DNA from 4 places in the Arthrobacter sp. C152 genome. Region 2 is predicted to be linked to each of the others. Evidence: riboswitches for the same ligand, from Rfam matches in the RefSeq annotation. Region 2 holds a riboswitch; each other region holds the start of a gene.
What was found. Region 2 has a riboswitch for thiamine pyrophosphate ahead of thiD (bifunctional hydroxymethylpyrimidine kinase/phosphomethylpyrimidine kinase). Riboswitches for the same ligand answer to the same signal wherever they lie in the genome.
Positions count from the first base shown of each region.

Region 1: it holds a riboswitch for thiamine pyrophosphate, as region 2 does, so the genes downstream of both, thiC (phosphomethylpyrimidine synthase ThiC) here and thiD (bifunctional hydroxymethylpyrimidine kinase/phosphomethylpyrimidine kinase) in region 2, are expected to answer to the same signal.
Region 3: it holds a riboswitch for thiamine pyrophosphate, as region 2 does, so the genes downstream of both, thiO (glycine oxidase ThiO) here and thiD (bifunctional hydroxymethylpyrimidine kinase/phosphomethylpyrimidine kinase) in region 2, are expected to answer to the same signal.
Region 4: it holds a riboswitch for thiamine pyrophosphate, as region 2 does, so the genes downstream of both, ACYSM9_RS05520 (ECF transporter S component) here and thiD (bifunctional hydroxymethylpyrimidine kinase/phosphomethylpyrimidine kinase) in region 2, are expected to answer to the same signal.

Region 1 covers NZ_JBTZSU010000011.1:16,238-23,908, forward strand. Annotated here, with positions in the region: gene ACYSM9_RS10060 (hypothetical protein) at 1-450, opposite strand, end outside; gene ACYSM9_RS10065 (VOC family protein) at 558-1,433, opposite strand; gene ACYSM9_RS10070 (amidohydrolase family protein) at 1,544-2,626, opposite strand; TPP riboswitch at 2,707-2,814, shown strand; gene thiC (phosphomethylpyrimidine synthase ThiC) at 2,809-4,626, shown strand; gene ACYSM9_RS10080 (alpha/beta hydrolase) at 4,623-5,357, opposite strand; gene ffh (signal recognition particle protein) at 5,456-7,039, opposite strand; gene ACYSM9_RS10090 (glucose-6-phosphate dehydrogenase) at 7,124-7,671, shown strand, end outside.
Region 2 covers NZ_JBTZSU010000019.1:6,843-14,513, reverse strand. Annotated here, with positions in the region: gene ndk (nucleoside-diphosphate kinase) at 1-168, shown strand, start outside; gene ACYSM9_RS13680 (vitamin K epoxide reductase family protein) at 255-926, opposite strand; gene ACYSM9_RS13675 (Rne/Rng family ribonuclease) at 1,366-4,728, shown strand; TPP riboswitch at 4,859-4,956, shown strand; gene thiD (bifunctional hydroxymethylpyrimidine kinase/phosphomethylpyrimidine kinase) at 4,964-6,481, shown strand; gene rplU (50S ribosomal protein L21) at 6,744-7,052, shown strand; gene rpmA (50S ribosomal protein L27) at 7,114-7,377, shown strand; gene obgE (GTPase ObgE) at 7,494-7,671, shown strand, end outside.
Region 3 covers NZ_JBTZSU010000014.1:59,465-67,135, forward strand. Annotated here, with positions in the region: gene moeB (molybdopterin-synthase adenylyltransferase MoeB) at 1-1,079, opposite strand, end outside; gene ACYSM9_RS11830 (TetR/AcrR family transcriptional regulator) at 1,164-1,829, shown strand; gene ACYSM9_RS11835 (DUF3107 domain-containing protein) at 1,877-2,101, shown strand; gene ACYSM9_RS11840 (hypothetical protein) at 2,136-2,438, shown strand; gene ACYSM9_RS11845 (thiazole synthase) at 2,512-3,327, opposite strand; gene thiS (sulfur carrier protein ThiS) at 3,332-3,568, opposite strand; gene thiO (glycine oxidase ThiO) at 3,565-4,842, opposite strand; TPP riboswitch at 4,835-4,953, opposite strand; gene thiE (thiamine phosphate synthase) at 4,981-5,664, shown strand; gene ACYSM9_RS11865 (RNB domain-containing ribonuclease) at 5,704-7,170, shown strand; gene ACYSM9_RS11870 (MFS transporter) at 7,175-7,671, opposite strand, start outside.
Region 4 covers NZ_JBTZSU010000005.1:154,047-161,717, forward strand. Annotated here, with positions in the region: gene ACYSM9_RS05505 (UDP-N-acetylglucosamine 1-carboxyvinyltransferase) at 1-1,012, opposite strand, end outside; gene ACYSM9_RS05510 (energy-coupling factor transporter transmembrane component T family protein) at 1,113-1,913, opposite strand; gene ACYSM9_RS05515 (ABC transporter ATP-binding protein) at 1,910-3,460, opposite strand; gene ACYSM9_RS05520 (ECF transporter S component) at 3,460-4,083, opposite strand; TPP riboswitch at 4,147-4,286, opposite strand; gene ACYSM9_RS05525 (heme-degrading domain-containing protein) at 4,374-4,916, shown strand; gene ACYSM9_RS05530 (DUF4235 domain-containing protein) at 4,999-5,262, shown strand; gene mnhG (monovalent cation/H(+) antiporter subunit G) at 5,266-5,676, opposite strand; gene ACYSM9_RS05540 (monovalent cation/H+ antiporter complex subunit F) at 5,666-5,944, opposite strand; gene ACYSM9_RS05545 (Na+/H+ antiporter subunit E) at 5,941-6,486, opposite strand; gene ACYSM9_RS05550 (Na+/H+ antiporter subunit D) at 6,483-7,671, opposite strand, start outside.

The DNA of each region.
Region 1 (7,671 bases), on a different contig from region 2:
GGCGGACCAGACGTACAGGCCCGTGCGTTCGGAATCGCCGATTCCGGCGGCCAGCTCCGCCAGCTGCTGGACGTAGTCCCGGGCCTGGACGGCGCCGAAGGGCATGTCCTCCTGGGCGGCCCACTGCTCGGCAACGTCGTCAAGGACGTTGCCTTCGCCCTCGGTCTCATACGTGAGCAGGTCGGCCAGGGCGCGGACCATGGCGGCCGGCACGGCAAGGAGCGAGTCGCTGGCCACATCCACCATCGTCAGCTCGTAGTCGGCCCCGCCGGCGTGCACCGCGGTTCCGGCGAGGTCGCCCAGCTGCTCCACTTCAAAATCGCTGATCCCCTGGATCCGCACGGCCTGCCCGGCAGGCGCTGCGGCGGCACCGCCGCGTCCTTCGTCGAGGACGCCGGCGCGTTTCAGTGCTGCGTCATGGGTGGCGACAAAGATCTCAGTGAAGCCCATGGGATGTGCCCTTCTTCCGTCGGCAAAGCTGCATTCCGGGCGCCGCTGGCCGCCCGGGTGTACGGCATCAGCCTAGTAGCTGCGGGCAGGGCCACGCACGCATGGCCCTACCGGATGGCCACGCGGAGCTTGTTGCGCCACGGATCCTCAAAGCGGAGTTCGGCGCCGGTGTGGTGGGCTGGCACTCCGGCGACCTTGAGCCGGTCAGCCAGCGCCCCGACGTCGTCACCGGCGGGAACTTCGATGAGCACCTCGCCCAGGCCAAGCGTGTCCTTGCGGGGACCGGCGCCGCGGCTGTTCCAGACGTTCATGGCCATGTGGTGGTGGTAGCGCCCGGCGGAGACGAACAACGCCTGGCCGTGCCAGCCGGCGGTTTTTTCGAAGCCGAGTGTTCCGACGTAGAAATCGCGCGCGGTCTGCACGTCGCCCACCTGCAGGTGCACGTGCCCGACGCCGGCGGCCGTGGCGCGCTGGCTTTCAAGTGATTCCTCGGTGAGGTGCTGTTCGAGGTACCGCTGCGGCGGCAGGGCCAGGCTGTCCATGACGACGTCGGTCCCGTTCCATGACCAGTTGCTGCGGGGCCGGTCCCAGTAGAGCTCGATGCCGTTGCCTTCGGGGTCGGTGAAGTAGAAGGCCTCGCTGACGAGGTGGTCGGCGCTGCCGGTGAAGGCCCGCGGCTCGTACTGCGCGGCGGTGGCAATGGTGGCCGCCAGGGACGCCTGGTCCTCGAAGAGCAGCGCGGTGTGGAAGAGGCCCGCCTCGCCCCTGCCGGGGAGGTTCAGGCCCGGGGCCGGCGCGAGGTGCACCAGCGGCTTCCGGAGCCGGCCCAGGTACAGTCCCCCGTCCTGTTCCGCCACGACGTCAAGGCCGAGGGCGCGCTGGTAGTAGTCGGTCATGACCTTCATGTCGCCCACCTTGAGCATGACGGTGCCCATGGCGAGGTCGGCGGGTAGGAGGTCCTGGGTGGTGGCTTCTGCAGTCATTGAATGCTCCCTGTGGTGCGGGCCCTCCGGATGAGGTGTCCACCCATTAAAATTACTTGAAGCTTCAATTTATTCCAAGTGCCGGGCAGGGAATCTCCGGCGGCTTCGGCTCACCGGATGAGCCGGCCGCCGAGCACGACGTGCGCAAGCGCCCTGACCGTCTCTGGCACTGCCCGCGGGTCCTCGGCGCACACCACGACGTCGGCCCGGGCACCTTCGGCGAGATTGTCCCCTCCCAGCCACGTACGGGCTGACCAGCAGGCCGCGTCCAGGGCGGCGGCCATGGGGAGGCCGGCGGCGTGCAGGGCCAGGATTTCGTCCGCAATCCGGCCGTGGCGGATGACGCTGCCGGCGTCCGTGCCGGCGAAGATCCGCACGCCGGCTTCATAGGCCTCCGCTACCCGTTCGGCCCGGCGTTCCCAGAGCGCCCGCATGTGGGCGGCGTAGCGGGGAAACTTCGGCTCCGCCTGCGCGGCGATGTGGGGGAATGTTGCAATGTTGACCAGGGTGGGCACGATCGGCACACCCTGCTCCGCGAAGCGCGGCAGGTGCCGGGGCAGGAGCCCGGTGGCATGCTCGATGCAGTCGATGCCGGCGTCGAGCATCTGGTCGAGGGTGTCTTCGGCGAAGCAGTGGGCCGTTACCCGGGCGCCTTCGTCATGGGCGGCCTGGACGGCATCGCGTACGACGGCGGCGGGAAAGGACGGCGCCAGGTCACCGATGCCCCTGTCGATCCAGTCCCCCACCAGTTTGACCCAGCCGTCGCCGTCGCGCGCCTGCTTGCGGACGGCCTCGACGAGGCCGTCCGGCTCGACTTCCTCCGCGAACCCCCGCAGGTAGCGCCGCGTCCGCGCAATATGCCGGCCGGCACGGATGAGGACGGGGAAGTCCCGGCCGCCCTGCATCCAGCGGGTGTCCGCGGGCGAGCCCGCGTCCCGGACCAGGAGTGTTCCGGCGTTGAGGTCTGCCCTGGCCTGCTCTTCAGCGGTGGCGGAGTCGACGGGCCCGCCGGGGCCGAGGCCAATATGGCAGTGGGCATCCGCGAACCCCGGCAGCACCCACCCGTCGAGGATCCGGCCAGGCGGTGATGCAGGGCGGCTGAACGTGAGCCGGCCATCGACCGACCAGAGCCCGTGCTCCACGCTCTCCGGGCCGGTCAGGATGGGGCCGCTGAACTCGATGACTTCTGGCATCGGTACTTCCTTTCGCTGCCCGCACAGGCTAGCACCGGGGAATGTTACGGGGCTCGCTGCGGGGCGTGTGGTAGCTTCGTTCCTGACCACACGGGTGCCCCTGCAGGGGCTGAGATCGGGCTGACGCAGCCTGCGACCGTTGAACCTGTCCGGGTAATGCCGGCGAAGGAAGTGAGTATTCCTTGAGTACACAAAACACCCAGTTGAACCCTGCCCGGATCCCGGCCGGGGAGTCCGCGGAAGCACCGCAGGTGACCCAGTCCCTGAAGTCGCATTCGCTGGCGTACATCGAAGACGCCGGGTCCGGGATCCGGGTCCCGGTGACCGAGATTGCGCTGCAGGATTCGCCGAACGGCCAGCCCAACCCTCCCTTCCGGACGTACCGGACTGCGGGCCCGGGCAGCGACCCGGTACGCGGCCTGCAGCCCTTCCGGGAGCAGTGGATCGCAGAGCGCGGGGACACCGAAGCGTACAGCGGCCGGGAGCGGAACCTGCTCGACGACGGCCGCTCGGCGCTGCGCCGCGGCGCCGCCTCGGCAGAGTGGAAGGGCGCGCAGCCGGTGCCCCGCCGCGCCGTCGAAGGCCGCACGGTGACCCAAATGCACTATGCCCGGCAGGGGATCATCACGCCGGAAATGCGGTTCGTGGCGCTTCGGGAGAACTGCGACGTCGAACTGGTCCGCAGCGAGCTGGCCGCCGGCCGGGCGATCATCCCCAGCAACATCAACCACCCCGAATCCGAGCCGATGATCATCGGCAAGGCCTTCCTGGTGAAGATCAACGCCAACATCGGCAACTCTGCGGTCACCAGCTCCATCGCCGAAGAGGTGGACAAGCTGCAGTGGGCCACCCAGTGGGGCGCCGACACGGTCATGGACCTGTCCACCGGCGACGACATCCACACCACCAGGGAGTGGATCATCCGCAACTCCCCCGTGCCGATCGGCACCGTTCCCATCTACCAGGCCCTGGAAAAAGTCAACGGCGAAGCGAACGCCCTGACCTGGGAGATCTTCCGCGACACCGTGATTGAACAGTGCGAGCAGGGCGTGGACTACATGACCATCCACGCCGGCGTGCTGCTGCGTTATGTGCCGCTGACCGCCAACCGGGTCACGGGCATCGTCTCGCGCGGCGGGTCCATCATGGCCGGCTGGTGCCTTGCACACCACCAGGAGAACTTCCTCTACACCCACTTCGACGAGCTCTGCGAAATCTTCGCCAAGTACGACGTCGCGTTCTCCCTGGGCGACGGCCTGCGCCCCGGTGCCACCGCGGACGCCAACGACGCCGCCCAGTTCGCCGAGCTGGACACCCTGGCAGAGCTCACCCAGCGCGCCTGGGAATACGACGTCCAGGTGATGGTGGAAGGCCCCGGCCACGTGCCGTTCCACCTGGTCCGCGAAAACGTGGAGCGCCAGCAGGAACTCTGCAAGGGCGCCCCGTTCTACACCCTGGGCCCCCTGGTGACCGACGTCGCCCCCGGCTATGACCACATCACCTCGGCCATCGGCGCCACGGAAATCGCCCGGTACGGCACCGCGATGCTCTGCTACGTCACCCCGAAGGAACACCTGGGCCTGCCCAACAAGGACGACGTGAAGACGGGCGTGATCACCTACAAGATCGCGGCCCACGCCGCGGACCTCGCCAAGGGGCACCCGGGCGCGCACGAACGGGACGACGCCCTGTCCAAGGCCCGCTTCGAGTTCCGCTGGCGGGACCAGTTCGCGCTGTCCCTGGACCCCGAGACGGCCGAGGCGTTCCACGACGAAACCCTTCCGGCCGAACCGGCCAAAACGGCCCACTTCTGCTCCATGTGCGGGCCGAAGTTCTGCTCGATGCGGATCAGCCAGGACATCCGGGACGAATACGGGTCGGCCGATTCGCAGGCGGCGCTGGCGGAAATGGCATCCGGAATGCGGGAGAAGAGCGAGGAGTTCCTCGCCGCCGGCGGCAAGGTCTACCTTCCTGAACTGAAGGTGCCCGCGGGCAGCTAGGACGCCCGGGCCGGTTCGCTCCGGCTGACCTCGCCAATGAACTGCCGGATGGCGTGGTCGCCGTCCTGCGAATCATGGGGCCGGTGCCCGCCCGCGGCAACGCGGTGCCGGGCGCCGGTCTCCCGCAGGTAGCCCGCAATCTCCTCGTACAGCGGCTCCCAGCCCCCGGTCAGGACAAGGGTGGGAACGCCCGGAACGATGTGCAGCGGCGCCTCCCATGAGGGTACCTGGAGCCGCAGCCTCCGGGCGGAGCGCTTTTCCTCTGCGGTGGCCGGCTGTTGCAGGTCCGTGGCGTAGACGCGGCGGACGAACTCGCGCTGGAAGTCCTCGTCGCCGAGCTGGTGCCGGACCTCCAGGAGGGGCCGCATCAGGCTGATGTGCGCCGCAGTGGCCGGCAGTTCGGCGGTCAGCGAGAGGCACGCCGGTTCCACCAGGGTCAGGGAATATACAAGGTCGGGGCGTTCGACGGCGGCCATCATGGCGGCGATGGCCCCCTGGGAATGTGCCACCACATGTCCCCCGGCAGCTCCCCGGCCGTCGTCGGCCAGTGACCGCAGCACGATGTCCATGTCCTCCGTGAAAGAGGACTCCGCGGGTTCGGCGACGGGGTCGTACCCGTGCCGGCGCAGGAACAGGGCATCGTAGGACAACGCCATGCCGTGCTGGCGCGGCCACGCTGCGGCACCGAAGCTTCCGGCGCCGTGCACGAACACTACCCTCTGCTTGAACATCTCCCAACCCTATTCCACGGCACCGACATCCCAAGTAGGTAGCGCCAAGTGTCGTTTTGAACGCTCAAAACGACACTTGGCGCTACTGAGTTGGGCCGCTACTTGCCGAGGAACTTGTCGAAGCCCTTGGGCAGGTTCAGCTGGGAGGGATCGAAGTCGCCACCCTGCTGGCCGAACGCTGCACCGGTGGGCAGCGCCTTGGACGCGTTGGCACGGCGCGCCTCGGCCTCCTTGCGCTCCTGCGCCGCCTTGGCCGGGTTGCCGGACTTGGCCTTCTTCTTCGGGGCGTTCTTGGCATTCTTCCGCGCCCCGCCGCCGGCGCCCGGAAGGCCGGGCATCCCGGGCATGCCCGGCATGCCGCCCTGGGCCATCTTCTTCATCATCTTCTGGGCCTGGGCGAAGCGCTCCAGCAGGCCATTGACCTCGGAGACGTGGACGCCGGAACCGCGGGCGATGCGTGCCCGGCGGGAGCCGTTGATGATCTTGGGCGCCACCCGCTCGTGCGGCGTCATCGAGCGGACGATCGCTTCGACACGGTCGATTTCGCGCTCGTCGAACTGCTCAAGCTGCTGGCGGATGTTTTGCGCGCCCGGCATCATCATGAGCATCTTCTTCATGGAGCCCATGTTGCGGATCTGCTGCATCTGGGCCAGGAAGTCCTCGAGGGTGAAGTCTTCCTGGTCGGCGAACTTCTTCGCCATCCTGGCCGCTTCATCCTTGTCCCAGGCTTTCTCGGCCTGTTCGATGAGGGTGAGGATGTCGCCCATGTCCAGGATGCGCGAGGCCATCCGGTCGGGGTGGAAGAGTTCGAAGTCGTCCAGGCCTTCGCCCGTGGAGGCGAACATGACGGGCTTGCCGGTGACCGAGGCGACGGACAGCGCCGCACCGCCGCGGGCGTCGCCGTCGAGCTTGGACAGCACGATGCCCGTGAAGTTGACGCCGTCGTCAAAGGCGAGCGCCGTGTTCACGGCGTCCTGGCCGATCATGGAGTCGATCACGAAGAGGACTTCGTTCGGGACGATGGCGCGGCGGATCTGACGGGCCTGCTCCATCATGTCCGCGTCGATGCCGAGGCGTCCGGCGGTGTCGACGATGACGACGTCGTGCAGCTTCTGGCGGGCTTCCTCGACACCGGCACGGGCGACGGCGACGGGGTCGCCGGCCGGCTGGTCCAGTTCCTGGGAGGTGGCGCCGGGGTGCGGGGCGAAGACCGGCACGTTGGCGCGCTGGCCTACCACCTGGAGCTGCGTGACGGCGTTTGGGCGCTGCAGGTCGCAGGCCACCAGCATGGGGCTGTGGCCCTGGGCCTTCAGCCACTTGGACAGCTTGCCGGCAAGGGTGGTCTTACCGGCACCCTGGAGGCCGGCGAGCATGATGATGGTGGGGCCGTTCTTCGCCAGCCTGATCCTGCGGGTTTCGCCGCCGAGGATCTCCACGAGTTCCTCGTTGACGATCTTGACGATCTGCTGGCTGGGGTTCAGCGCCGCCGCAACTTCGGCACCGAGGGCGCGTTCGCGGACCCGGCCGGTGAATTCACGGACGACCGGGACAGCGACGTCGGCATCCAGCAGGGCGCGGCGGATCTCCCGGACGGTGGCATCGACGTCGGCCTCCGTCAGGCGGCCCTTGCCGCGGAGATTCTTGAAGGTTGCTGTCAACCGGTCAGAGAGTGAATTGAACACGCGCCGTGAACTTCTTTCAGGAGATGATCGGGACTCGACTATCTAGGGTACCAAGTCGGGCCAGGTAGATGGCATGCTGGCCAGATGACGAGCCAGACAACTGTGAAGACGTTGCTCATCCTTGGTGCCTCCGGCGACCTGACCGGCCGGCTGCTGCTGCCCGGGCTGGCCCGCCTGGTGGCCGCGGGCCGGGCGGAGGGCCTGCGGCTGGTGGGGGCGGGCTCGGACCCGTGGACCCCCGAACAGTGGCGGGAGCGGGTGCAGGCTTCCTTTGGCCCCGCCGCCGGCGCTGCCGATGCAGATGGCAAGGAATCGCTCGCGGCGCTGCAGAAGGATACGGTCTACCACCAGCTGGACGTGACGGCCCGGGGCCAGCTGGCACGGCTGCTGGCGGACCTGCCGGGGCCGGTGGCCGTCTACTTTGCACTCCCGCCGCGGATCAGCCAGCAAGCCTGCGAAACGCTCAGCCCGGAGGAGGTGCCGGAGGGCACCCGACTGGTGATGGAGAAGCCGTTCGGTTCCAGCGAGGAGTCAGCCCGCTCCCTGAACCGGACCCTGGCCCGTCTGGTCCCGGAAGAGCACATCCACCGCGTTGACCACTTCCTGGGCAAGGCCACTGTCCTGAACATCCT
Region 2 (7,671 bases):
GAAGGCTTCCGCTCCCTGGCAGGCACCACCGACCCCACGACGGCGGCCCCGGGCACCATCCGCGGCGACTTCGGCCGTGACTGGGGCCTGAAGGTCCAGCAGAACCTGGTGCACGGATCGGACTCCACCGATTCCGCCGAGCGCGAGATCAAGATCTGGTTCCAGTAACCCGGTTCCTCCGCGCGAAGTGACAGATAAGGCCAATGTTCCTCGTGAACATTGGCCTTATCTGTCATACGGCGGGCGCGGACGGTTTAGAAGCCGGACGTTCCCGCGAAAACCTGGATGAAGGCGAAGAAGATGGTGGCGATGACGGCTACGTAGAGCAGCGCCGTGATGATCCAGCCGGAGTCGCCCAGCACGCGCGCCGCGCCGGCCGGCATGGGGATGACGCCGGCGGAGATGTTCCTGATGGTCGTCCAGACGAAGAGCGGGATCATGGCCGCCCACACGATCATGCAGAACGGGCACAGGATGTGGATGGCGTAGAGCGCCTGGGACCACAGCCACACCACAAAGGCGAAGCCCAGGGTCACGCCCGCCTGCAGGCCAAGCCAGTACCAGCGGGCGAAGGAAGCACCGGAGAGCAGCGCCATGCCCACGGTGATGGTCACGGCGAAGGCCACGATGCCAATGAACATGTTGGGGAAGCCGAACAACGAACTCTGCCAGGTCTGCATCACCTGGCCGCAGGAGATCCACGGGTTCACATCGCACACGGTGGTGTGGTTGGGATCCTTCAGTACCTCGAGCTTTTCCAGGACCAGGGTTCCGGAGGCGAGCCAGCCCACCACCCCGGTGATGACCAGCAGCCAGCCAAAGGGACGGTTCCGGGCCATGGCCGGGACGGTCTTTGCAGTACTGCTGACGGGGTCGGCGGCGCGTTCCTGCGCGTGGCTGCCGCTGACAGGGGAGATGCTGGGCATGGGTGTGGCGTCCTTTTCGTCCGGTGCTGCTGTGCCTGATTGTAACGCCGGCGGCTGGAGACCTTCTTCAGTTTGCCGGGGCAGGGGCACCGCTTCCGCCGGGATTTAGCCCGGGTGTGAGAGAATGAACGTGGCTGGAAGCCGATCCACATTCGGACTCCGGTCCGGTGGCTTGTTCCCAAGACCGCCAATGACGAGCAGGGCAGGCTTCGGATGCTTCCGACATTCCCGCGACTCCATTGAGCGGCACCTGGTTGTGGCATGTAGAACAACGGGTTTTCAGAACAGCCTCCGGCTCCTACGGGCTGCCGCACCCTCCATGCCGGTGCGAACCTGGGAGTATCCACGTGACTTCTGTCAACGCCTGCGGGTTTTGACAATATGTGCCCCAATGGGTGCCGGATGTGGCGGTACGTCAGGGGCAGGAGTGTTGCCACATATGGACAATGAGCTTGAACTGGCCGTTAATGATGAGGCCGCGGCCGCAGGGACTGCAGCTGCACCGAAGAAAGCCACGCGCACCCGCCGGAAGGCGGCGCCCAAAGCCGATGAAGCCCCGGCTGCAGCGCCGGAAGACGTTGCCGTGCCGACTGACGCGGCCGCCGGTGCCGAACCCAAGGCCCCGGCGCGGCGCACCCGGGCACGGAAGAAGGCCGACGCCACCGAACCCCTGCCGGCCTTCACCGCCGACGACGACGGGTCCGCGGAGGTTGCGCAGGACACCACTGCTGCACCCGCCACCGCCCCCGCCGCCGAAGTACCGGAAGCGGACGCCGAGACGAAGCCCGTCCGCCGGCGCCGGGTAGCAACCCGCAAGGCAGCGGCTCCCTCGCCGGCCGTCGAACCGGCTGTCGAAGCGGCGGTTCAGGACGCCACCGGCGGCCAGCCCGCCGAAGACCAGGCCGACGAAGTGCAGCAGCTGCAGGCCGCCGAAGCACAGGACTCCGAAGCGCAGGACACCGAAGCCCTGGACTCCGAAGCGCACGACGCCGGCGCGGAAGCCGCCGCACCCGCGGTGGCAGAACCCGCCGTCGGGACCCCGGCCGAACCGCAGGAAGTGACCAACGCTGCCGCGGAACCTGCGCAGGAAGAAAAGCCAGCGCCGGCAGAGCCCGAAAGCCCCTTCACGTCCCTGTTCATGGAACCGGGCTCTCCGACGTCGGTGCTGTTCCAGGCCCCGGACCTGAGCGCGGTGAAGCGCCCCGCGCCCGCCGCCGCGGAACCGGACGAGGACGAAGAAGAAACTGAAGCGGAGGACTCTGCAGGACGCCGCCGGCGCCGCAGCCGGGGCCGGCGCGGCCGCAGCCGCATCGGCGAAGCCGCCGAGGATACCGAGGGCAGCACCGATTCCGACGCCGACGGCGCGGAGGACACGGACGAGGACACCGGCGGGCAGCTGGAGGACGGCGTCACCTCGCGCCGCCGTCGCCGCCGCCGCCGTGGCGACCAGGACCTTGAGCTGACCGGCGGCGGGGACGACGACCCGCCCAACACCGTGACACGCGTGCGTGCCCCCCGCTCCGTGAGCGAGGCGCCGGCCAGCGACCGGGTGGCCAGCGTCAAGGGCTCCACCCGCCTGGAAGCCAAGAAGCAGCGCCGCCGCGAGTCCCGCGACACCGGCCGCCGCCGCACCGTGATTACCGAAGCGGAGTTCCTGGCGCGCCGGGAGTCCGTCGACCGGCAGATGATCGTCCGGCAGCGCGACGACAGGATCCAGATCGCCGTCCTCGAGGACGGCGTCCTGGCCGAGCACTTCGTCTCCAAGACCCAGCAGGACTCCCTGATCGGCAACGTGTACCTGGGCAAGGTGCAGAACGTGCTGCCCTCCATGGAGGCTGCGTTCGTCGACATCGGGCGCGGCCGCAACGCCGTGCTCTACGCCGGTGAGGTGAACTGGGAGGCCGTCAACCTCGAAGGCAAGCAGCGCCGCATCGAAAACGCCCTGAAGTCCGGCGACACCGTCCTGGTCCAGGTGACCAAGGACCCCGTGGGCCACAAGGGCGCCCGCCTCACCAGCCAGATCTCCCTTCCGGGCCGGTACTTGGTCTACGTGCCGGGTGGTTCCATGACCGGCATCTCCCGCAAGCTGCCCGACGTCGAGCGCAACCGGCTCAAGCGCATCCTCAAGGACCGGCTCCCGGAGCAGGCAGGCGTCATTGTCCGCACCGCTGCCGAAGGCGCTTCCGAGGAGGAGCTGACCCACGACATCAACCGCCTCCGTGCCCAGTGGGAGGGGATTGAAAGCCAGTCCACGTCCACGAAGATCCTGGCGCCGGAACTGCTGTACGGCGAACCGGACCTCACCATCAAGGTGGTCCGGGATGTCTTCAACGAGGACTTCTCGAAGCTGATCGTGTCCGGCGAAGAAGCGTGGGACACCATCGAGGCCTACGTCACCTATGTGGCGCCGGACCTGGTGGGCCGCCTGGAAAAGTGGACCAAGGACCAGGACATCTTCTCGGCCTGGCGCATTGACGAGCAGATCCACAAGGCCCTGGAGCGCAAGGTCTTCCTGCCCTCCGGCGGCTCCCTGGTGATCGACCGGACCGAAGCCATGACCGTGGTGGACGTCAACACCGGCAAGTTCACCGGCAGCGGCGGCAACCTCGAAGAAACAGTCACGAAGAACAACCTCGAGGCTGCCGAGGAAGTGGTGCGCCAGCTCCGCCTGAGGGACATCGGCGGCATCATCGTCATCGACTTCATCGACATGGTCCTGGAATCCAACCGCGACCTTGTACTGCGCCGCCTGGTGGAGTGCCTGGGCCGGGACCGCACCAAGCACCAGGTGGCCGAGGTCACCTCGCTGGGCCTGGTCCAGATGACCCGCAAGCGCATGGGCACCGGCCTGCTCGAAGTCTTCGGCGAGCAGTGCGAGGCCTGCGCCGGCCGCGGCGTGGTCACCCACGACGACCCCGTGGAGCACCGCCGTGCCAACATTGTCGCGGCGGAGCACCACGTACAGCGTTCGGACAACCGGCCCGAATCCAGGCCGGAAGCATCCCGGAACGAGGGGCACCGGACCGACAACGGCCAGCCCGCCGGACGTTCCGAGCGCAAGCGGCGGCGCGGGCGCGGCGGCCAGCAGCCGGAAGCTGCCCCGGCGGCGCCCGTGCATGTGCACACCGTCCATCCGGACCCGGCCGACGCCGAGCGGCACGCGAAGGCGGAGGCCACCAGGCTCGCCCTGGCCAACATCGCCGCTGCCGCCCACGCGGCGCACCTGCACGATGACGAGGTTGCGGCCGCCCGGCAGGCGGCGCCGGCCCAGCCGCTGGTGCAGCAGGAGTCCCCGGCAGAGCCGGAGAAGCACGACGCCGGCACCCGGCCGGCTGCCGTCCTCACCTTCGGCGGCGAAACAGTGCCGTTGCCGTTCGTGGACCACGCAGGGGAGCAGCAGGCCCAGCCCGCGCTCACCCTGGACCGGCTCGCGGAAGCTTTCGCGCACCTGGGACAGCCCGCTCCTGCCGTGGAAACCGCGCAGCCTGCTCCCGCGGTGGAAACCGCGCCCGCCGAGGCTGCGCCGGAGGCCAATCCTGCGGCGGCCGGCCCGGAAACGGCAGCGGCTGCCCCGGACCAGTCCCGCCAGCGCCGGCCGCGGCGCCACCGGGGTGCCAGCCGCGCCCAGGGCGCTGCCAACGAGACCACCGTCCAGCACCACGAGAGCGCGCCGGGGTCCGCCGCCGGGCACTCGCACGAGGCCAAGGCTCCGGAAACGGCGAAAGCCCAGTCAGCCGCTGCTGGCAAGCCCGCCGAGGAACCGATTATCCTCGGTGTCGGAGTGCCCGCGTCGGAGCTCTAGGCGCCAACGCATCACCGGAAGTCCCCGCGCCGCGGGCCGTTTCCCTCACGCCAGGGGAACGGCCCACGGGCGGGGACTTCCTGCATCCGCGGCAGTCACCTATTGCGGGCCGGCCATAACAGCTAGTCTGGAAACCGACACGGGGTGCCGCGCACAGGGCCGGCTGAGATCCACACCCGTTGAACCTGTCCGGCTAGTACCGGCGAAGGGATGTCCGTTGTCTTCGACCCTTTCCATGCCCCTGCCAGCTGCGTCCGGAAGCGCCGTGAAGCCAGCGGGGCGCGCGATCCCACGGGTCCTGTCCATCGCAGGATCCGACCCCTCCGGTGGCGCCGGCATCCAAGCCGACCTTAAGAGCATCGCCGCGCACGGCGGGTATGGCATGGCAGCCATCACCGCCCTGACAGCGCAGAACACCCGCGGCGTCCAGGCGGTCCACGTTCCCCCTGCCGCCTTCCTGGCCCAGCAACTCGAGGCGGTCAGCGACGACATCTGCATCGACGCGGTTAAGATCGGCATGCTGGGCGACGACGCCGTCATCGGCATCGTCCGTGACTGGCTTGCCGCGGTGCGTCCCGCCGTCGTGGTCCTGGACCCGGTGATGGTGGCCACCAGCGGCGACCGGCTGCTGAAGGAATCCGCGGAAGCCGCGCTCCGTGACCTGCTGCCCCTGGCCCACCTCATCACCCCCAACCTGCCCGAGCTTGCCATGCTGGTGGGCGAAGAGCAGGCGCAAACGTGGGCGGCGGCACTGGAGCAAGGGCGGCGGCTGGCCGACGCCACCGGTGCCACCATCCTGGTGAAAGGCGGGCACCTGGGCGGATCCGCCTGCCCGGATGCGCTGGTGAACACCTCCGGCCAGCTCTCCAGCGAAGTGGTGGAGGTGCCTGGAGAGCGGGTGCCCACCCGCAACAGCCACGGGACGGGCTGCTCGCTGTCCTCCGCGATGGCCACCGTGCAGGCGCGCGTGGGCAACTGGGAAGCATCCCTGCGTACGGTCAAGCCGTGGCTGGCCGGAGCCCTGGAAAACTCCGGACAGCTGGAGGTGGGGCAGGGGAACGGGCCCGTCCACCATTTCCACCACGTCCGGCCTTCCCTGCCGGAGGGCGGCTTCGCGGCACGGCTGTGGTCCGAATCCGAGCCGTACCTGGCCGAAATCCATGAGCTGGACTTCATCCGGGGCCTGGCCGGCGGCCACCTTCCCGAGAAAGAGTTTGCCTACTACCTCGCCCAGGACGCGATCTACCTCAACGGCTACTCCCGGGTCCTGGCGAGGGCCAGTGCGCTGGCCCCGTCGGAGGCGGAACAGCTGTTCTGGGCCGGGTCTGCCCGGCAGTGCCTCGAGGTGGAATCGGAGCTGCACCGGTCGTGGCTGAGCACCCGCCCGGCGCAGCGCGGCCTGGGCCCCGTGACCAAGTCCTACGTTGACCACCTGACCGCGGCATCGGCGTCGGGCAGTTACGCGGTGCTGGCCGCCGCGGTCCTGCCCTGCTTCTGGCTCTACGCCGAAGTGGGCGAAAAGCTGCACGCCCAGTTCCTGGCGGCGGGGGAGCCCCACGGCCACCCGTATGCGGACTGGCTGCGCACCTACGCCGACGAAGCCTTCGCCGAGGCCACCCGCCAGGCCATCTCGATTGTGGACGCGGCCGGGCGGAACGCCCCTGACAACGAACGGGACGCCATGGTGACGGCCTTCCGGCAGTCCTGCCAGCTCGAAGTCGATTTCTTCGACGCGCCGCGGCTGCATTCCTGACGTTCCGCCGGCAACTGCGCCGGTATCATGGAACGGCACGGTGACGGCGCGGCCGTGGGCCTGTGGTTACTATCACAACCCACCCGCCGGAACCAGCCTCATTTGCGGCCGGAGATGAAACTAGCGTATTCTTGATCTTCGGTGCTTACGCCAACACTTGGGTTTCTAACCCCACGGCGTTGAGGCACAGCGAGAAACCAGGCTTATTGAGCCGGTACCGCACGCAATTTTGTTATAAACGTCGAGAGAAGTGAGTTCCCAAGTGGTGTACGCGATTGTCCGCGCAGGCGGCCGCCAAGAGAAGGTTTCCGTTGGAGACTTCGTTACCCTGAACCGCGTCGCCGGTGGAGCCGGCAGCACCATCGAGCTGCCCGCCCTGCTCCTGGTTGATGGTGACAAGGTCACCTCCGCCGCCGCCGACCTGGCCAAGGTTACTGTTACGGCTGAAATCCTCCAGGACCTCCGCGGTCCGAAGATTGTCATCCAGAAGTTCAAGAACAAGACCGGCTACAAGAAGCGCCAGGGTCACCGCCAGGAACTGACCAAGGTCAAGATCACTGGCATCAAGTAACCTCCGGTTACTGTTCAGGTATTTCAACAGATTCCCCAGAATTTAAAGGCAGGCATTTCAGATGGCACATAAAAAGGGCGCGAGCTCCACTCGCAACGGCCGCGACTCCAACGCTCAGTACCTCGGCGTCAAGCGCTTCGGCGGCCAGGTGGTTTCCGCCGGCGAGATCATCGTCCGCCAGCGTGGCACCCACTTCCACCCGGGCGCCGGCGTTGGCCGTGGCGGCGACGACACCCTGTTCGCGCTGACCCCGGGCGCCGTCGAATTCGGTACCCGCCGCGGTCGCCGCGTCGTCAACATCGTTGCTGCTGCAGCTGCAGAGTAACAACCAGTTCTGAAGTGGTGGAGCGGGCCTGTTGGTCCGCTCCACTGCTCTTTTAACCGCATTACAATCGATGTGGCGTCCGCGGGCGCCGCATAAACAGCTTTGAGGAGATCCACGTGGCCAGCTTTGTAGACCGGGTAGTCCTGCACGTATCCGGCGGGACCGGCGGCCACGGTTGCGTCTCCGTCCACCGCGAAAAGTTCAAGCCGCTGGGGGGGCCCGACGGCGGCAACGGCGGCAACGGCGGCGACGTGATCCTGCGCGTGGACCACCAGACCACCACGCTCCTTGACT
Region 3 (7,671 bases), on a different contig from region 2:
CCGGCCTTGCAGTGGAACACAATGTCGCGGTCCTGCGGGAGCTCATTCCACGCCTCCCCGGCCAGGATCCGGCCCTGCGGGATGAGCTTTGCACCGTCAATCCGGACAATGTCGTATTCGCCGGCCTCCCGGACATCCACCAGTTCAAAGTCCTTCAGGCCGGCCTTGCGGGACGCCAGCATGGTGGCGAGCTGCGTGGCGGTCACCGTGTGCTCCTTGTCCGCCCCGGCGTCCGGGACAATTCCGCAGAACGCTTCGTAATCGGTCAGTTCCGTGATGGGTTCCGCGGCGGGGTCCTTGGACACTCGGATCTCCCGCCAGCTGCCGCCGAGCGCGTCGAACAGGGCCACGCGGCCCAGCAGGGAACGCCCGACGCCGGTGATCAGCTTCACCGCTTCGGTCACCATGAGCGAACCCACCGCAGCGCACAGCATGCCGAACACGCCGCCCTCGCCGCACGAGGGCACGGAGCCGGCCGGTGGCGCTTCCGGGTAGAGGTCCCGGTAGGTGGGGCCGTGCTTCTCCCAGAAGACGCTGACCTGCCCGTCAAACCGGAAGATGGAACCCCACACGTAGGGTTTGCCCAGTATGGCCGCGGCGTCGTTCACCAGGTACCTGGTGGCGAAGTTGTCGGCGCCGTCGAGGACCAGGTCGTAGCCGGCGAAAAGGTCCAGGGCGTTGGAGGCGTCCAGCCGGACGTTGTGCAGCCGGACGTCCACCAGCGGGTTCAGCGCGGCGATCGCGTCGCGGGCGGATTCGATTTTGGGCCGGCCGACGTCGCTGACGCCATGGATGACCTGGCGCTGGAGGTTGCTCAGGTCAACGGCGTCGTCGTCGATGATCCCCAGCGTCCCCACGCCGGCTGCGGCAAGGTACAACAGCGCAGGCGAACCCAGCCCGCCGGCACCGATGACCAGCACTTTGGCGTTCTTAAGCCGCCGCTGCCCGAGCGCACCGATCTCGGGGATGATCAGGTGCCGCGAATACCGTTCAACCTCTTCGGGACTGAGCTCCCCGGCGGGTTCCACCAACGGATCCAGGGACAGAGTTGAAACATTTGCGGTGAGAGACGAAGCCATACTTCAATGTATGCCCCGGGATACCGCCGGGTCATATTACCCCGCAGTAGAGTAAAGGTAACTGCAATGGAAAGAAGGAAAACTGTGGTCCCTGAAGCACGGGCGGAGCGCCCGCCGGCAGCCGAACCGCAAGCTCCCTCCCGTCCCGCAGGCCAACGGTCCGCCCGGCTCCCCCGGGATGAACGGCGGGCGCAGCTTCTGTCCGCCGCCCAGGAGGTCTTCGTGGCCAACGGTTACCATGGGGCCGCGATGGACGAGATCGCGGAGACCGCGCACGTCAGCAAGCCGGTGCTGTACCAGCACTTCCCTTCCAAGCGCGAGCTGTACCTTGCGCTGCTCGAAAGCCACCTCGCATCCCTGACCGAGCTGATGTTGGGCGCACTGAACTCCACCACGGACAATGATGAGCGCGTCCAGGCCGTCATGCGCGCCTATTTCCGTTTCATCGCCAGCGACGACCAGGCACACCGCCTGGTGTTCGAATCCGACCTGATCAACGATCCAGACGTCAGCGCCCGCCTGGAAACGTTCAACCGGACCTTCGCCGAAGCCATCGCCCGCGTCATCGCCGAGGACACGAAGCTTCCCCGGATCGAAGCGGAGCTCCTGGGCCGCGGCCTGGCCGGGATGGCGCAGGTCAGCGCCCGGTACTGGCTTGAAACCGACGGCAACCTGGACCTCGATGTGGCCAGCGACCTCATCTACCGTTTAGCTTGGCGCGGAATCTCTCGCTTCCCTAAAGAGTCCTAGACTACAAATAAGACATCAACCGAATTTGACTGGCTGGGAGGCCCCCTTTGGAAATTAAGATCGGCGTTCAGAACGTGGGCCGCGAAATCGTGCTGGAATCGGCGCAGGATGCGGAGACGGTAGCCAAGGTTGTCGGCGAGGCAATCAGCGAAGGAAACGAACTGCGGCTGAAGGACGACAAAGGACGCCTGATCATTGTTCCGGGAAGCGCCCTGGCCTACGTGGAGATCGGCGCTGAAGAGGTCCGCCGGGTAGGCTTCGGCCAGTTCTAGGCAGGTTTTCGGCACATCCCATCGAGGAGATCCCATGCTTTCGCTGACCATCGTGGTCCTGGCAACCGTGGCCGCGGGGTTCATTGTCTGGGCCAATGATAAACGGCACGCCAAATACGGCGCCGGCCTTGCTGCGGGCGTCGCCGCGGGTGTTGCGGCGTTGACGTGGATCATTCTCATGGCCGCCGGCTTTGGGTACCTGCCGGGGCTGACCTGGCTCCCGTGGGCGCTGCCCATAGTGCTCGGCACCGCCGCTTCCATCGGTGCCGTCGCCTACCTGGGCCGCACGCGGGCGCGCCGCGACATGGAGCAGCTGACTGCGATCCTCCGGCGCTGACGGCCGAGGCTGCGTAAAAGGCTGTGGCCACCACCCGCACGGGTGGTGGCCACAGCCTTTTAAGGGCGCCGGTTTACAGGAACTCGGCCCTGCCTTCCATCGCAGACGATGCCAAAGCGTGCTCGCGGCGCGGAATGCGGCCGGCCGCTTTCGCCATCCGGCCGGCGATCACCGCGTGCTTAAACGCTTCCCCCATCAACGCCGGATTCTGCGCCCGCGTCACGGCGGTGGCCAGCAGCACGGCGTCGCAGCCCAGCTCCATGGCCAGGGCCGCATCGGAGGCGGTGCCGATCCCGGCGTCCAGGACCACCGGAACGGAGGCTCTGGAAACGATGAGCTCGATGTTGTGCGGGTTGAGGATGCCCAGGCCGGTGCCGATCGGGGCGCCCAGCGGCATCACCGCGGTGGCGCCCAGGTTTTCCAGCCGCAGCGCCAGTACGGGATCGTCGTTGGTGTAGGCGAAGACCTTGAAGCCGCGGTTTACGAGCTGCTCCGTGGCTTCCACGAGTTCCACGGCGTCCGGCAGGAGGGTCTGTTCGTCGGCGATGACCTCCAGCTTCACCCAGTCGGTCTCCAGGGCCTCCCTGGCCAGTTCCGCCGTGAGGACCGCGTCCCGGGCCGTGAAGCAGCCGGCGGTATTGGGCAGCACCCGGATGCCGTGGTCCACCAGCAGCTGGAACAGCGTGCCGGTCTCGGCGGTGGAGTAGCGCCGCATCGCCACCGTGGTCAGCGCCGTGCCGGATGCCAGGAGGGCGGCGCCGAGGCCGTCCAGGCTGGGCGCGCCACCGGTGCCCATGATCAGCCGGGATCCCAGTTCGACGCCGTCGATCACCAGGGCGTCGCCGTTGCCGGCCTGGCCGGCGGGATTGATGGTGCTGGTTTCGGTCATGGTGTCAGCCTCCCTGTACTGCCGTGACTAGTTCGATCTCGTCACCGTCGGCGAGCGCCGTGGCGAACCATTGGCTGCGCGGCACCACCTGGGCGTTGTGCGCGACGGCGACGCCGAGCTTCCTGCCGTCCGTCGCCTGGCCGTTGGCGGCGAGTGGGCGGCCGGTGACCTGGCTGACGAGCATGGTGATGGACGCGCCATCAGCCACCGTGTGGGGGTTTCCGTTGAGGGTGATGTTCATGCAGTCTCCTTGGTGTGCGTGCCGGCGGCTGTCAGGGGCCGGGAGAACCGGTCCGGGACGAAGGGCTCCCAGCGGGGATCGGCCGTGCCGTCCATCAGGTCCCTGCAGATGGCTGCCGCCGCGGGGGTGAGCAGGACGCCGTGGCGGAAGAATCCGGTGGCGATGACAAGGCCCGGAACATGGCCCGGGCCGGCGCCGGCGGGCTGCGGAACCCGGCCCAGCAGCGGGGCGTTGTCGGGGGTGCCGGGACGCGCGCGGGCGGTGCATTCCAGCAGCTCCAGTTCGGCGACGGCCGGCACCAGGGCCTGGGCGTCCCGCAGAAGCTGGTAGACGCCGCCGGCGCTTAGGCCGCCGGAGAGCGCGTCCTCCCGCTGGGTGGCACCGATGACCACGGTTCCGTCCTGGCGGGGGACGATGTACACCGGAATTCCGTGGACCAGCCCCCGGACGGTGGCGGTCACCAGCGGCCGGAGGTGCCGCGGCACGGCAAGGCGGAGGATGTCGCCGTGCACGGGACGCAGGGGCAGCTCAAGCCCCGCGGGCAGGCTCTCCAGTGCCCCTGCCTGCAGCCCGTTGGCCACCACGGTTTCCGCCGCCCGGATGCTGCCACCCCCGGCGAGGTGGACTCCGGCGACGGCACCGCCTTCCCACCGGAGCCCGGTTGCCCGGTCCGGCACGGCAAACCCGTCCACGGCCCCGGCCGCGGCCACGTCCGGTGTTGCCAGGGCAGCGGCGGCGAGCGCCCGGCGCAGGGACGCGACCAGCCGCCGCGGATCCACCTGGTGGTCGGCGGGGGTGTCCAGCGCGCAGGCGATCCCGGGGCTCAGCAGGGGCTCGCGGCGGCGGGCCTCCCGGACCGTGAGGGGCTCCACCGCCAGCCCGTTGGCCTGCTGCACGGCGCGGAGGTCCATGAAGGCCGCGCGGTCGGCGGCGTCGGCACCCACGGCGAGGGTCGGCGTCGTCTGGTATCCGGAATCGGAACCCGAAGCCGCGGCGACGCCGGCGGCAAAGCCGGGCCACAGCGATGACGATTCGAGCATGAGTTCCAGGAGGTCTTCCTCCTGGTAATGCAGTTCGCTGACCGGGGCCAGCATGCCTGCCGCGGCCCAGCTGGCACCGGTTCCCGGGGCGTCATCGACCAGCACGACCGAACGTCCGGAACGCTGTACCTCCCAGGCGATGCCGTGCCCCACCACTCCCCCGCCGATGACGGCGACGTCGGCCTGGATGGGGGGATCCGCGGGCCCGGGCGAAATGTTGAGGGGGCTGCTCACATGTTTCCTTCCCTACGCCGGCATTAACCGGATCAGGTCAAGCGGTCGGCTCTGACGCCCTCTCAGCCCGGCGCTTTGTGACAGCTGCCGCGGGCTCCCGCAGTACCTGCCCAGTTTAGAGGAACTAGGCTTGCAGGCATGAATCAGTCCCCCTCATTAATTCCCGCCCTGGACGCCGCCCGCCTGTACCTCTGCACGGACGCGCGCCGGGACCGCGGCGACTTCGCGGAATTCGTCGATGCCGCCTTCGCGGGCGGCGTTGACATCATCCAGCTGCGCGACAAGGGCATCGAGGCGGCGGAGGAACTGGACCTCCTGGCGGTGCTGAAGGAGGCAGCGGTGCGCCATGGCCGGCTGTGGGCCGTCAACGACCGGGCGGACATCGCGGTCTTGTCCGGGGCTCCGGTGTTCCACATCGGCCAAAAGGACCTGCCGCTGGCGGCGGCGCGCACCCTGGTCAACGGCAATGCGGCCATCGGCCTCTCCAGCCACACCCCCGCCCAGGTGGACGCCGCGCTCGACGCCGCAGCGGGTCCCTCCGGCCTGGATTACTTCTGCGTAGGCCCCGTCTGGGCCACGCCCACCAAACCCGGCAGGACCGCCGTCGGCCCTGAACTCGTGAAGTACGCGGCCGAAGCATCCCGGCAGGCCGGGGACGCCGTGCCCTGGTTTGCCATCGGCGGCGTCGACCACGGCAACGTGCACGAGGTGGCTGAAGCGGGTGCGCGCAGGATCGTGGTGGTGCGCGCCATCACGGAGGCCGCAGATCCCGCCGCGGCCGCCTCCTCCCTGCTCGACGCGTTGGACGCCGCCGGGTCCTGAGCCTGCGCTATCGGCGCACTTGGGGATACGCTGAGTTTTGTGTCACACCATCGGCTGGCCCCCAACGTCCACGACCACAAGAATGCCCTTGAGGCGGCGTTGGGTGCGCTGCGGACGGAACTGGAGCTGCCCGGCCCCTACCCCGCGGAAGCCGTAGAGGACGCCGAAGCGGCCGTCGCCTCGCTCGAGCTGCCGGCCTACGACCTGACCGGCGTAGGGTTCGTCACCATCGACCCCGCCTCCTCCACGGACTTGGACCAGGCGGTCTTCATCGAGCAGGAGGGCGCGGGCTACCGCGTGTTGTACGCGATAGCCGACGTGCCGGCCTTTGTGGCCCCGGGAGGTCCGCTGGATGCCGAGACGCGGCGCCGCGGCCAGACCTTCTACGCGCCGGACGGCCGCATCCCGCTCCATCCGGAGGTCATCAGTGAGGGCGCCGGCAGCCTGCTGCCGGGCCAGGACTGCTCTGCTTTCGTGTGGCATTTCGTGCTCGACGGCGACGCCGAAGTTTCCTCGGTCGGCGTCCGGCGTGCCCGGGTCCGCAGCCGTGACAAGCTCAGTTACAAGGGTGCCCAGGCGGCCCTGGACGCCGGCAGCGCCCACCCCGTGCTGGAGTTGCTCCGCGAGGTGGGCCTGAAGCGGGTGCAGCTGGAGCGGGCACGCAACGGCGCCAGCCTGAACATGCCGGAGCAGGAGATTGTCCAGCTGCCCGACGGCGGCTTCCGGATCGACGCCGTCCCGCAGCTTCCCATCGAGGACTGGAATGCGCAGATTTCGCTGATGACGGGCATGGCGGCCGCGCAGATGATGCTCGCCGGCAAGGTGGGCATCCTGCGCACCATGCCCGCGCCGGACGAACGCTCCCTGCGGCATTTCCGGCTGCAGACCGAGGTGCTGGGCAGGCCGTGGGACGGGGAAATGAGCTACGGCGAATATCTGCGGTCCCTGGACCCCAGGGACCCGCGCCAGCTGGCCATCATGCATTCGGCCGGCATGCTGTTCCGGGGCGCCTCCTACACGGCCTTTGACGGGGACGTGCCCGAAGACGCCGTCCAGTCAGCCATCGGTGCCGCGTACGCCCACACCACCGCTCCCCTGCGCCGCCTGGTGGACCGCTTCGTGCTGGTGATCTGCGAGGCGTTGAGTAACGGCGGGGACGTGCCCTCCTGGGCCCGCGAAGCCCTTCCGCTGCTGCCGGGGATCATGGCCGGGTCGGACCAGCTGGCGTCCCGGATGGAGCGCATGGCCCTGGACACGGTGGAGGCTGCGCTCCTGGTGAACCACATCGGGCAGGAGTTCGACGCGATCGTGATCTCCGGTTCCAAGCCGCAGAACGGAAACGGCAACGGCAAGAACGGGAACGGCAACTCGGGCATCATCCAGGTGGCCGAGCCCGCAGTGACCGCCCGTTGCGCGGGTGAACTCGAATCCGGCACCAAGGTCAGGGTCCGGCTGCTTGCCTCGGACATCGCTGCCCGGCAGGTCCATTTCGAACTCGTTCCCTAGGGTCTCAGCGCACGCCGTGGTGGTCGGTGCGGCGCATGCGCACCGCAACGACCACGCCGGAAGCGGCGGTGAGGACAGCGACGGCGGCGGTGGCGGCAGGGATGCCGAAGGCGTCCGCGATCACTCCCGACAGCAGGGCACCCACGGCGAATCCGGAGTCGCGCCACAGCCTGTAAATGCCCACGGACCGGGCCCGCCACTCGGGATGGGCCACATCCCCGATGGCGGCGAGCAGGGTGGGATAGACCATCGCGGTACCTGCGCCGAGCATGACGACGGCGGCGAGCCAGGTGCCAAAGTCCGTGCCCAGCGCCACCATGGCCAGGGCCGCGGCCTGGACCAGCATGCCCGCGGTAATCAGGGGTTTGCGCCCGTATTTGTCGGAGAGTGCGCCGGTGACCAGCTGCCCGGCGCCCCACACGGCCGGATACGCCGCTGCGAGGATGCCGATCTGGCCCAGGCCCAGGCCGGAGGCGGCGAACAGGACGGGGAAGAGGCCCC
Region 4 (7,671 bases), on a different contig from region 2:
CGATCTCCATGAACTCGATGGGTACGCGGCGGACCGTCACCTCCGAGTTGGTGACGATGCCCGCGGTGATGAGGCTCATGGCCTCGATGGGGTCCTCGGAGGGGAAATACTCGATCTCGGCGTCGATCACCGGACGCCCCGTGATCTTCAGGGTGGTGGTGCCCACGCCCTCGATGGTGACGCCGAGCATCTGGAGGTAGAAGCACAGGTCCTGCACCATGTAGTTGGGGCTGGCGTTGCGGATCACGGTGGTTCCCGGACGGTGGGCGGCCGCCATGATCGCATTCTCGGTGACCGTGTCGCCGCGTTCGGTGAGGACGAAGGAGCGGTCGCGGGTATCGGCGGGCGGTGCCTGGACCGTGTAGAAACCCGCGCTGGCCTCCACCGAAAGCCCAAACTGGCGCAGCGCCTGCATGTGCGGCTCCACGGTCCGGGTACCCAAATCGCAGCCTCCGGCGTAGGGCAGCCGGTACTCCCTGGACTCGTCCAGCAGCGGCCCCAGCAGCATGATGACGCTGCGGGTGCGGCGTGCCGCGTCAACGTCCATGGCGTCCAGGTCAAGGACTGCAGGGCGGCGCAGGCGGAGGTCGGTGTCGTTAAGCCACGTGCATTCGACGCCGATGCTGGTCAGCACCTCGACGATGCGGTTGACCTCCTCGATGCGGGCGAGGCGGCGGAGTACGGTGGTGCCGCGGTTGATCAGGCTGGCGCACAGCAGCGCCACGCCGGCATTCTTGCTGCTGTTCACGTCCACGGCGCCGGACAGGGTGCGTCCGCCCTCCACGCGCAGGTGGGTCATCTGCGGCTTGCCCACATTGACGATGCTCCGCTCGAAGATGTTCTCCAGCCGCTGGATCATCTTCAGGCTCAGGTTCTGCTTGCCCTGCTCCATCCTGGCGACAGCACTTTGGCTGGTGCCGAGTTCGGCGGCGAGCTGGCCCTGGGTCCAGCCCTTCTCGCTCCGGGCGTCCCTGAGCATGGCGGCAACGTGTTCGGCGGTCTCCTGCGTCATGACACAAATATATCATTTATGAGTTATCCCGGCGCCCCGACGCGACCGGAGAGCAACAAGGAGTCAGGTACTACCCGGTAGATGCGATAGGCTGCCGGCGCTAGCTGCCGAGCCAGACCATGTTCCACGTCCCCGCGGATACGGCGGCCGCCAGGGCAAGCCCGGCCACCAGGACACCGCCGGCGAGCACCCACACGTCCAGTGCGCTGTAGGTGGATTCTCGGGCCCAGGTCCGCGGCCCGCCCCCGAATCCCCTGGCCTCCATGGTCATCGCCAGCCGGGACGCACGGCGGATCGCCTGCACCAGCAGGCCGAAGCTTTGCCCCAGCGTTGCCTTTACGCGCTGGGCCACGTTGCCGCGGGAGCCAACGCCACGGGCCCGGCGGGCCATGCCGATGGTCTGCCATTCCTCAGCCATCAGGCCCACCAGGCGCATCGCGGCCAGGGTTCCCAGGACGAAGCGGTGCGGCAGCCGCGCCTTTTGCGCCAGCGCGTCGGCGAGGTCCGTGGGATCGGTGCAGCTCATGAGCAGCACCGCGGGAAGCGCGATGGCGAACCCGCGGAGTAAAAACCCGATCCCCAGCTGCAGGGACCCCTCGCTCATGCTCCAGATGCCGACGTCGAGCAGGATCCTCCCGCTGTCCGGAGCCAGGATGGAGGTGCTCCAGCCCCCGATGGCGGCGGCGAGGATGAGCGGCCAGCCGCGCTGCCACAACAGGGACGGCGTCAGGCCGGCAAGCGGGAACAGGAGCACCTCGAACGCCAGGGCCACCGAGGCGGAGACCCAGTCGATGGACAGCGCCAGGACCGCCGTGATGAGCACGACGGCGGCGAACTTGCTCAGCGGGTTGGCCCGGGTCAGGAGCGCGTGGTTGCCGCGCAGGGTGAGTTGCTGCCTCATGGCGCCACCGCTTCCGCCGCGGCCATCCGCAGTTCGGCCCCGCCCAGGGCGGCGGTGAACTCGGCATCGTGCGTCACGGAGACCACCGCGGTGCCGGCGTCCAGTAGTTCGGACAGGAACGATGCCAGCTCCGCCCAGGTGTTGGCGTCCTGGCCGAAGGTGGGCTCGTCCAGCACCAGGACCTGCGGGCTGGCGGCCAGGACGGTGGCTACGGACAGCCGCCGCTTCTCGCCGCCGGACAGGGTGTACGGGTTGGCATCCACCAGGGCGGTCAGCCGGAGCCGCTCCAGCAGCTCGTCGACCCGTTCCCCGCCGTGGCCCAGGTGGCGTGGGCCGAAGCGCAGTTCATCGAGCACCTTGCCCGTCACGAATTGGTGCTCCGGCTCCTGGAACACGGTGCCAACCCGCGAAATCAGCTGTTCGGCCTTCCACTTGTACGGATCGATGCCCGCGCCGCGGCTCAGGTCCAGCGTGGCGGACACCGTCCCTGCCACCGGTTCCAGCAGGCCGGCGAGCGTCAGGGCGAAGGTCGATTTACCGGCACCGTTCGGCCCGGTGATGGCCAGCGCCTCCCCCGCCCGGACCTGGGCCGTGAGGCCTTCCTGGACCGGGACCGGCGGCACCTTCCGGAAGCCGCTGCGGCGCGGACGCTCGCGGGAAACGGCAAGCTGCTCGGCGGCCAGCAGGAGGTTGCCCGCCCCGGCGGCCGGAACTGCCGCACGGCTTCGGGTTGCCGGCACGTAACCGGGCACCCAGACTCCCGCGGCAGCGAGCATGGTCCGGGCCTCTGCAAGGACGCGGTCCGGCGGGCCGTCCAGGAGTACGGCATCCTCAGTGGCGGAGCCGGGCTGCAGGACCACGATCCGGTCCACGACGTCCTTCCACACGGATACCCGGTGTTCCACCACCACCAGCGTGGCCCCGGTCTTGTCGAGGCAGCGGGCGACGGCGTCGCGGACTTCCAGCACTCCGTCCGGGTCCAGGTTGGCGGTGGGTTCGTCCAGCAGGATCAGTCCGGGGCGCATGGCAAGGATGCCGGCCAGCGCGAGGCGCTGCTTCTGCCCGCCGGACAAGGCCGACGTCGGGTGGTCCAGCGGAAGGTGGGCAAGCCCGACGTCGTCCAGCGCCTCGTGTACGCGCGCCCAGATGGCGTCGCGGGGCACCGCGAGGTTCTCGGCGCCGAAGGCGGCGTCGTCACCCAGCCGCGACAGGACCACCTGGGTCTCCGGGTCCTGCTGCATCAGCCCGGCATGGCCGCGCCGGGCGCGCGGGGACTCCCCGTCGACCAGCAGCGAACCCGCCTCGTCGGCATCCCCCGCCTCGCCGTCGTCATTCACATCCCCCAGCACCCCGGCAAGGGCATGCAGGAGCGTGGACTTTCCGGCGCCGGAGGGACCCAGCAGGAGCACGCGCTCCCCCGGGCTGATGTCAAGGTTGAGGGCGTTGACGGCCGGCTTGGACCTGCCGGCATGCCGCCAGCCCCAGCCTCGGGCGGTGATGGCGGCAGGCCTGGCGGGAGCCCCGGCGTCCTGGGAAGCGGCGGGCATCAGGAGAAGACGGGCTCCGTTGCGGCCTTGCGCGAGGCGAAGGAGCTCAGGACCCCGGTGCGGGCCAAGCCGCGGGTCGCGATCCAGGACAGAGCGCCGGCGATGATGGCTCCGGAGACCATGCAGAAGACGATGTAGGCCAGCTTGTCCGCGCCGGAGTAGGCGATGTTCCAGCCCCAGGGCGCGAAGGAGTCGTTCAGGCCGCAGAACAGGCCGGATGCCGCACCGGCCAGCAGGGACACGGGCAGGTTGAACTTGCGGTAGACGAAGATCGCGAAGACGATCTCCGCGCCCAGGCCCTGGACGAAGCCGGAGAACAGGACGGACGTGCCATACTGCGAACCCATGAGGAGTTCACCGGTGGCTGCCACGGTTTCGCAGAACAGCGCGGCTCCGGGCTTGCGGATGATCAGCATCCCCAGGACACCCGGGATCATCCAGCCGCCGGCGATGAGGCCGGTCAGGGGCGGGTAGGCCGCGTTCATCGGCACGGATACCGCGGCCGCGCCCTGGGACCAGGCCCAGAAAATGACGCCGCCGGCGATGGCGACGAGGGCCGCCACCACAATGTCCACGACGCGCCAGGACTTGCTGGTGGTCTTCTTGATTGCTGCTGTGCTCATGTGATCCTCCTGGGTAACAGGAGGGGAAAGCGAGGCAATCCGGCATTGACTGCCGTTGCCAATCACTTCGAGAACTCGACTCCCTTGCGCCGGTACTAACCGGATCAGGTTCGAGGGTCTGCGGCGGTCCGCACTCTCAGCGCCCACCTGCGGTTTCCCGGCCTGGCCGGGATGCCGACGGCGGCGCTCCCCTGTCGTTGTAAATGGTGGTTTTGGTTCAATTCAGGCGTGTATTTCAGCCCTTGCGGGCGTGGTCAAGTTTACACCTGGCGAGGGGTAGATTGTGGGGCATGAGTGCCAATCCGCCGCATGTGACCGAGTTCGATCCGGATTCCCTCGACACGCAGCCCGAAGGGTCCCTGGAGGCGTTGATCGCCCGCGTCGAGGCGGAGGTCCGGGAGCTGCAGTTCCCCGGGTTTTCCCCGGATGACGCCCTGAACCTTGGCCTCCTCCTCGTGGAACTGGGCAAGGAGCGGGACCTTCCCATCGCCATCGACATCACCAAGGGCGAGCAAGTCCTCTTCCATGTCGCACTGCCGGGCGCCACGCCTGACAACGGCCACTGGATCCGGGCCAAGCAGCGCACCGCCGCACGGTACGAGGTGCCGTCGCTCCTGGTGGGCCTGCGGGGCCGGCTGGGCGGCGGCCGGATTGAAGACAACGCCTGGTTCGACCAGTCCCGCTACGCCGCGCACGGGGGTGCCTTCCCCATCTTCGTCACGGGAGTGGGAGCGGTGGCCACCGTCACCGTTTCCGGGCTGCCCCAGGTGCAGGACCACGACCTGGTGGTGGAAGCCCTCCGGGACGTCCTCGGCTCGGCTCTGGACGGATAGGGCGGGCGGGCCTGGCCGGGCCGCCCGGGGTCAGCGGTTAGGCTGGAGGCAGTCCGCTTTCCGCCGTCAAGGAGTACTGGGAATGAACCTTTTCATCAAGCTGCTCGGAACCGGGGTGAGCCTGCTCGCGGGCCTGGCCGGAACCAAGGTGGTCAACACCGTCTGGGAAAAGACCACCGGGCAGAAAGCGCCCACCGGCAAGAACGAGGATGTCCCCACCAGCCTGCGTTCGGCCCTGACCTTCGCGTTGATTTCGGCGTCGGTCAGCGCCATCATCCAGGTCCTGGCCAACCGCGGCACCCAGCGCGCCATCGCACGCTTCGCCAAGAGCCAGGACATCGTCTAGGACCTAGCGCGCACCGCCGTCGCCGGAGCCGTCCCCGCGGGCAGCCTCGGCGGCGGCTTTTTGCACGACGGCCTCGAGTTCGTCCGCGCTGAGCAGTTCCCGGTGCAGGTGCTTGGTGCGGTATCCCGCCCGGCCCACCATGTGCGCGGACACGGGGACCGTGAGGAGCTGGAAGATCCAGGCCACCAGCAGCACCGGCCACACCCACCACGTCCTCAGCTGCAGGCCTATGGCTGCCAGCAGCAGGAACAGGCCCAGGACCTGGGGCTTGGTGGCCGCGTGCATCCGGGTCAGCAGGTCCGGGAAGCGCAGCAGGCCGACGGCGGCCGCGAGGGACATCAGGGCGCCGACCACCATAAAGACGGCCGAGGCCACGTCGATCCAGGCATCGGGGCCGGAGAAGTCAGGATTCATTGGGGTCAACCCTCCGGTCGGCAACGAAGCGGGCCACTGTCACGGACCCGATGAAGCCGATGATGGAGATGGCCACCACCAGCATGAGGTTGTTCAGGTGGCGGTTCACTGCCATGTCGATGCACAGGGCGGCGCCCAGGATGGCGAGCAGCACGTCGGCCGCGAGTACCCGGTCCAGCAGCGAGGGGCCGCGCGCGATCCTGATGATCGCCCCCGCGGCGGCCAGGGAAAGGATGACGGCTGTCACGGCCAGGACTGCCTGCATCATGCGGCTGCCTCCGTTCGTACGGCTTCGAGTTCCTCGCGGGAGCCCATGATGCGGATCAGGCCGGCCTCGATGGACCGCACCTCGTTCCGCAGGCTTTCCACGTCGTCCCGGGAGGTGATGTTGATGGCATGCAGGTAGAGGGTGGACGTGGACCTGTCCACCTCCACCACCAAGGAACCCGGGATCAGGGAGATCACGTGCCCCGTCGCGGTGACGATCAGGTCCTGGTGGCTCCGCAGCGTGACAGCGACGACCGCGTTGGTGACCCTGGGGCCGCGGGCCACGGCAAGGTAGAGGACCTGGGCGCTGGCCACCGCCACCTTGCCCAGGAATGCCAGCGCGAAGGGCACGGCATAGAGGATGTTGAACCGGCCACTGAGCTCCACCGGCGGGAGGTAGAACAGCCTGGCGACTCCCACCGCCAGGAGCGCGCCGAACAGCAGGTTGCCGGGGCTGAAGTCCTGCCACAGCGCCCCCCAGACGATCACCAGCCACACCAGCAGCGGCAGCTCCTGGCGCAGGGAAATTCTTTGCCGGCTCATCGTCCTCCTCCCACGACGGGCGTGGCCGGGACGGGGGAACCGCCCAGGACCGACTGGATGTACGGGGTGCGGTCCAGCATGTCCCGTGCCGCGTGTCCGGACAGCTCGAACAGCGGCCCGGCGAAGACGGTCAGCGCAACGCCGATGGCCACCAGCCCCATGGTCGACCCCACCATGGTGCGCGGCAGCAGTGTCACGGCGTTGTTGAGCTTGGCTCCGGGCCCGGACACCCTGGACGGGGAGGCAAGGAGGACGGGGTCAGGATGCTCGGCGTCGGTGGGGCTCCGCCAGAAGGCACGGTTCCATACGCGGGCGATGGCCAGCAGGGTCAGGAGGCTGGTGACAACCCCGCCGACCACCAGGGCGTAAGCCAGCGGTGTTCCCAGTTCCACGCCGGCCTGCAGCAGCCCCACCTTGCCCAGGAACCCCGAGAACGGCGGGATCCCGGCGAGGTTCATGGCGGGGATGAAAAACAGCAGCGCCAGCAGGGGCGAGAGCTTGGCCAGGCCGCCCAGCCGGTCCACGGAGGAACTGCCGCCGCGGCGTTCGATCAGCCCGGTCACCAGGAACAGGCTGGTCTGGATGGTGATGTGGTGTGCAACGTAGAAGACTGCCGCCGCCAGCCCGGCGGCGGAGGACATGGCCAGGCCGAACACCATGTAGCCGATATGGCTGACCAGGGTGAACGAGAGCAGACGCTTGATGTCGCTTTGCGCCAGCGCGCCCAGGATGCCAACGACCATGGTGAGCAGCGCCGCCACCATCAGGGCCGTGTTCAAGGCGTCGCCGGGGAACAGGAGCGTCTCGGTCCGGACCATCGCGTAGACGCCCACCTTGGTGAGCAGGCCCGCGAACACGGCGGTGACCGGGGCGGGGGCCGTGGGGTAGGAGTCCGGAAGCCAGAAGGACAGCGGGAACACGGCGGCCTTGATGCCGAACGCCACCAGCAGCATGACGTGCAGCAGCGTCCTGGTGCCCTGGTCCAGGTCGCCCAGCTTCATGGCGAGGTCGGCCATGTTCACGGTTCCGGTGGCGCCGTAGACCATGGCGATGGCGATCAGGAACAGCACCGAAGACACCACCGACACCACGACGTAGGTAACGCCGGCCCGGATGCGCGGGCCGGTGCCGCCCAGGGTCATCAGCACGTAGCTCGCCGTGAGCAGGATTTCGAACCCGACGTAC